2 regions of the Paenibacillus polymyxa M1 genome follow, and region 2 is predicted to be linked to the other one. Evidence: riboswitches for the same ligand, from Rfam matches in the RefSeq annotation. Region 2 holds a riboswitch; the other holds the start of a gene.

Region 1 (3,175 bases), 850 kb from region 2:
AGTCCTTGACTAGTTCTAGTCCTTGGGGAGTTGGGTCGGTTACTACAGCGTGTTTGATAGGATCCAAGTGTTTATTTACGTCAACTGTCCAATGAATTTGGTCTTTTCCATCAAACTTTCCTTGTTTCTCCATTGTAGGACCAGCTGCAGGCTTAATATTTACGATAGCCGTTTGCTCGCCGCCTTTGATCGGGATCGCAATAATAACTTGTGTACTGCCTTTTTCTATTTGTGTGCTAAATTCAGTTTTGATCTCTAGCTTACCGCTGACATTAGAGTGGCTTTCTACGTAATCATTAAATGTCATAACCACTTTACCTTGACGGTCTACGGTAAAATGACCTACTTCTCCATCTGTATTCGTCAAAGGAGACATAATATCTGTGTAAATTTGGAATTGCTCAGGTAATTGAAAGGTAAAGGTGTCTCCAGCTTTATACGTATGGTTCGGCAGTTCCCATTCATAGCCTAAATGGATGGCGGAACCAATATCAATACGGCTATCGGGATTATACACTGCATCAATAACACTTCCAGTAGAATCTGTAAGGGTTAGCTTGGTTAAAATACTTTCTTGAGTTGCCCTAACTTCAGAAGTTGAGCCAGCAGTTGGTTCAGGGGCTGGAGCCGGGACAGCAGGTGGGATGTTAATTGGCTCTGAGGGCATTGGATAAACATCGTTAGTCACACTCTGAACCGGATCGGCTCCTGGGGTCACTGGCAGAGTAGAGTCGGGATTTTGTGCATAAGCTTGTGTTGTGCTGAACAAACACTGCAAAAAGAGCAATAGCGCAACCGTTGCTGCATTCCATTTTTTTCTCATACGGTAAACAAATCTCCTATTCTTAAAATACTCTTATTTAACGGCTAATGGTTATTCCTTCGAGGTCGAGAGAACTGTATTTATATATTCATCATTCATTCATATGATGCTATGTTAGCCGCATTAATTACTTGTTCAGAATTTATGAAAATTCATGTTCGGGGATGAACCTCCTCCTTTTGACTCGAAATTAGATAATGGTTGGAAATCTCATTGTCTTCCTGGACTAGAATACATGCCACATCTCAACAATTTCTCAACAAGGATAGAAAAAGAGCCTTGATCATGTGATCAAGGCTCTTCAAGAAATGTAGTTCTATTTTTTCATTTTTTAAAAATATGAATTAAAAACATTGATATTAATATTGCTTTGTTTTAATGTATTTGGAGGGATCTTTGACCATTTGGAATTTCTGTTTACCCATATAAAGTGCTGCATCTACTGTAGTGTCTACGACCACCCACTGATTATCGATGTAGACCTCATTCCAGGCATGATAAGTGTCCACGTAGGAAGATTTGCCCATAACCAGCTTGGTTGGTACATCTACACTTCGTAACATAGCAGCCATCAGTGAAGCATAACCATAACAAATATCTTTTTGAGAGCTTAACGTATGATCAATTTGTGGCAGATAGTCAGTCGTTAAGGCAAAGGCCTGATTGGAGTCATACTTGATATGACTAATTACGTAGTCATAGATTTTTTGCAGCTTCTCGCGATCCGTTGTTGCACCTTGGGTTAACTCACGGGCTTTTTGAATCGCTTGATTAGTACTACTCCAGTTAATATTTTGAACGGAATTAAGATACACCGCTTTGCTATCGTTTAGCTTTAACTCGATCGTATCTTGTCCTATCACTTTATATTGATTACCACTAAGCTGTTCTAAAATACTGATGTTATAGTTCCCATTACCCATTTGGAGAGGAAATACTTCTTCGGATTTCCCGGGTGTTAGATTATAAGAGTATTTTTGTGCATCTTTGGTAACCAAAATCTTGGTTTTAACGTTAGGTTTAACAGGGTAGCGCACACTGACCGTCCCATGATTTACATTGTTTTGGTCCAACCATGCAACACTATCAGCAGCGTAAATTGTCGAATTTAAGAGAATTGCGGACAGCATGAAAAATAGGAGAAGTGTGGAAAGTATCATTTTCCCCATAAAAAACTTCCTTTCGGTGGCCAGGCTGCCATCATCAATAGAAGGCCCTATAGCTTTGCGTCCCTGCCTTTCGACAGGTTTGCCATTTCGTATAAAGTTTTCGGGAAAAATAAGCACGACAAAAAGCCACTTCAACCGGTAGCTGGCTGCCATCATACAGAAGGCCCTGTAGCTTTGCGTCCTTGCCTTTCGACAAGTTTGCCATTTATCCTGAATAGCTTGTACTATTATTCTATCAGTTAGGTACTCTATTAGGCAAGTTTAAATCTCAGATTTTCGCTATTTATCGACAAAGCAAGCTTGCAGATTATACATAAGACCTATTTTATACGGTTTCCCCATTTTTTGCGATAGGAATGAGGCGTTTCTCCAATGTGTTCTTTGAACAGATTGATAAAATGACTTGTGTTGGGAATGCCCACATATTGTGCGATGTCCACAATAGCTACATCACTAGTTTTAAGCCAGCTTTGAGCAGCCGTGATACGAACATTAATAAGATACTCAATAGGGGAAAAGCCAATCTGTTTTTTAAAGTTTTTAGCTAGGTTGAACTTGTTTAGACCAAACATTTCTGCTAGCGAATCCAGCGTGATCCGTTCGCAATAGGATTGATCCAGATATTGCTTTACCTTGCGCACCTCTGCCGTTCCATCTGAATTCGCGTTGGGATTGGTGTAGGGGTGCTGTAAAATAATCGTTAACAAGTCAACGATTATCCTGGATGAGAGCAGCTCAGAGGATAAGCTTCGTTCTGGCTGTACATGTAATAAGGTGCGCAGCTTGTCCAATACTGCACTTGAATCCTGTAGTGAAATTACAGGCTTATTGTGTTTATCGAATTGTTCGTAGAAATGGTCAATAAGATTGCCATATAGATTCACACTAATAAACTCCCATGTCTTCTGACAGGAAGTTTTGTACTGTACATATTCTTCGCAATTAATAAAAAGCATATCATGAGGTTTCAATATATAATCCTTGCCCCGGTATTGTAATTCCCCTCTTCCGGACAGAGTAAAAAGGAGCAAAAAAGAGGTGAGCTTTTGCCGTTCCATTACATAAGCATCTGTTTTGAAATAGCCTATTTCCTGTATATAAAAGAGGGATTTTTTAGCAAAAGCAGAGGGTGTACATATAATTGCAACTGGATCTTCGCTCCAGACATACTGGGCATTTTTTT
Region 2 (3,175 bases):
CAGCAACGGCGCGCCAGTTATAATCCAGCTTGCTGTCTGTACGGATCAAAACAGGACTGCCGTTCACATTCATATTGTTAAAATATTCGCCCCGCAGCCCGTTCACATATACTACATCAGGAACAGAAGGAGGAGTCGGAGCTGGAGGTACGATTACTACTGGCGGAACCGGGATAGGCTCACTTTGTCCCTCATCCGGTAAAGTCGGCACATCTGCCCCAGGTTGTTGGATTGCTGCCAGCCCATTTTTCACATCATCCCGTGTCAAACTCCTCGAATCGTTCATATAATCCTGTATTTGATTGGTTGTGTTATTCTCAGTCAGCATCTTGCCCCAAGTCATGGAATACACCCATTTGGGCTGTGCCTGCAACACCTCAGAGCTAGGCATCTCACCATGCTCGCCAATGGCAATCGGCTTATTCCGTGCCAACCCGAGCAGTCCTTCATAATGACTTTGCTTAAAATCATTGTTGTAGATGTCTACTGCCAAAATATCCACTTTGTCATCCCCCGGATATTTCGGGGTATACGGGACAGTGTAGGAATTGGGAGCATTGGGACTCCACACCCACAGCAGATTGTTCAACTGATGCGTGTTTACAAAACGGTCGTACATGATATTCCATAGCTGATTGAAATTGTTTTTGTTTCCCCACCAGAACCAGTCACCATTCATTTCATGATAAGGTCTCCACAATACTGGAACACCTGCATCACGAAGCTGCTTTAACGATACAGCGACCTTATCCAGATCGGCAATGAAGAGGTTATACTGCGTAGTGCCTGGTGTCACGTATTTATTGAACTCCGCCTGACTTACTTTCGCCTGCACATTGGCCCAAGTCAGCGGTCTACCCGGCAACGCTTCATGAAAAGTCATCGTCACAATGCCACCAGCTCTGCTCCAACGAATAGCGCTATCGACAACATTTTTACGTTGTGCTGCTTCTGTAGTGTCGGATTGACCAGAGATGGCTCCCATCTCATAGCCGTGCAGACCCACATACGCCTGGCTGATTTTTTGGACCTTGTTGCTTAATTCATCTGGACTTTCCAAATAATCATGCTGACCAGTGACTGTTTTCTTTCCAGAGATGCTGAGTAAATAATTGTATAGTTCACGGGCCTGAGTAGAAGCGTCCGAATTAACAGGTTGTAATGAAGCGGCATTCACCACAGACAGAGAATCACCAAAGCCGACGGGAAACAAAGAAAAAAGTATAACAACGGGGAGTACATGACGTATCAGTCGATACAGAGGAATAAAATTGAATCTCACTTTAGCTCTTCCTTTCGGTAGCCAGGCTGCCATCCTTACGGGAAGGCCCTTTAGCTTTGCGTACCAGTCTTTCGACAGGGCTGCGTTTATCGTTGGAAGGAGTTTGGATTCCTTCTTACCCTAAGTATCGACTTTTTTTTACCAAAATTTAATAGGTCATGTTCATGAATTTACAGGTTTTCGCCCAATTTCGACAGTTTGGGACATTATTTTTCATCAAATCTTCTTTTTTACGTTTTTACGCAAATAATTACGAGATAAATTGATGACGAGAAATTTCATTCCAATCCATACAAAAGCGTACAATATCCTCTTCAACCAACTCAGAGCCAGTCTGAACTTCAATCAAATCCACATCGGTTACAGCCAAAATGCTATGCTTCGTCCCTTCAGGGATGCGAACTACGTCACCGGCCTTTACTTTATGCAGCTTCTCATTCAAAATAATTTCCGCTTCGCCGCTAATAATGGTCCAGATTTCACTTCGTTTGAAGTGAAGCTGGTAGCTGATATTTTTACCTTTGTGTACGCGGATTCGTTTGGTCAGTACCTCATTACCCTCGTCATACTTTACATAGTCTACAACCCGATACTGTCCCCAACGACGTTCTTCATACATTGGACGCTGATCATGAGCCTTGAGCACTTCCTTGATGCGTGGACTTTCTGCCTTATTGGTCACAAGAATGCCATCTGGGCTAGCGGCTACAATCAGATCATTCGTTCCAATGATCGCCACAGGAATGTCCAACTCATTAATAAGACTCGTATTGACGCAATCTTCCGTTACTACCCCTCTACCCACTTGCTGATGAGACATCTCTTCTGTGAGTGTATTCCAGGTTCCTAGATCCTTCCAAAAACCATCGTACGGAAGCACCACGATGTCTTTTTCCTTCTCGACTACTTCGTAGTCAAAGCTGATTTTTTCCAGAGACGCATATTGTTTTTGCATTTCTTCATAATTCAGCGGCAGGCCCTTGGATGCCAAAATATCCAGCAAATAGCTTAATTTGAATGCAAAAACCCCGCAGTTCCATAGAGCATTGCGTTCCATTAGACGCTCCGCCTGCTCCCGGTCGGGTTTCTCTTGAAAATGGCTCACTTCGCGGTAGCCTGTGCTACCTTGAGTGGCATCGTTTTTCGGAATAATATAACCGTATTTCTCTGAAGGATAGGAAGGGACAACCCCGATTAGTGCAAGCTTTCCTTCACTCTCCTGAAGTGTATGTTCGAGTTGGGCTACGGAAGCAAAGAAAGCATCCTCTACATAAGGATCTACAGGCAATATAGCTATAATTTCATCAGGCGAAACACCCGCAATGGAATATAGATAAGTCGCTGTCAGCGCAATCGCAGGAAAGGTATCTCTGCGTTCCGGCTCAACAATGATGCGCGTATTCGATCCGATTTGACTCTGGATCATTTCGACCTGCGCTCTCCCTGTCGCAATAAACGAGGATTCGGATAATCCGTTGTCTCCCAATTGTCTCCATACCCGCTGTACCATGGATTCCGAAATCCCTTCCGGGCTCTCCAGTACCTTCAAAAATTGTTTGGAACGGGAATCGTTGGATAACGGCCATAATCTTTTACCGGAACCACCAGACAAAAGTACGAGCTTCATAAATCTCCACTTCCTCTCTATATTGGTTGGTGATCGAATGGGGCAAGGTTGAGTGACCCGCTACGGGCTCGATTTGATCTTTCGATCGCTGTTGGATCGGGATTCATTCGATTGTATAAAATCGTATCAAGGTTTGAATCCCGGTCCAAAGGCGAACGCTATCGCTTCTCCAGATTCAAATCCATTCCTGCGCTACTCAAAAAATGCATCATATCGATCATACCTTGTGGTGCAAAAGGCACGACCGGACATTATTAAGTCCGGTC

What was found. A riboswitch is a leader RNA that binds a small molecule or an ion and turns the genes downstream of it on or off. The one in region 2 is predicted to bind cyclic di-GMP.
Region 1: it holds a riboswitch for cyclic di-GMP, as region 2 does, so the genes downstream of both, PPM_RS02230 (transglutaminase-like domain-containing protein) here and PPM_RS05860 (glycosyl hydrolase) in region 2, are expected to answer to the same signal.

Annotation. Positions count from the first base shown of each region.
Region 1 covers NC_017542.1:504,015-507,189, forward strand. Annotated here, with positions in the region: gene PPM_RS02225 (LPXTG cell wall anchor domain-containing protein) at 1-823, opposite strand, end outside; gene PPM_RS02230 (transglutaminase-like domain-containing protein) at 1,183-1,992, opposite strand; cyclic di-GMP riboswitch class I at 2,005-2,086, opposite strand; cyclic di-GMP riboswitch class I at 2,127-2,205, opposite strand; gene PPM_RS02235 (helix-turn-helix transcriptional regulator) at 2,313-3,175, opposite strand, start outside.
Region 2 covers NC_017542.1:1,355,290-1,358,464, reverse strand. Annotated here, with positions in the region: gene PPM_RS05860 (glycosyl hydrolase) at 1-1,282, opposite strand, end outside; cyclic di-GMP riboswitch class I at 1,296-1,377, opposite strand; gene PPM_RS05855 (sugar phosphate nucleotidyltransferase) at 1,533-2,909, opposite strand.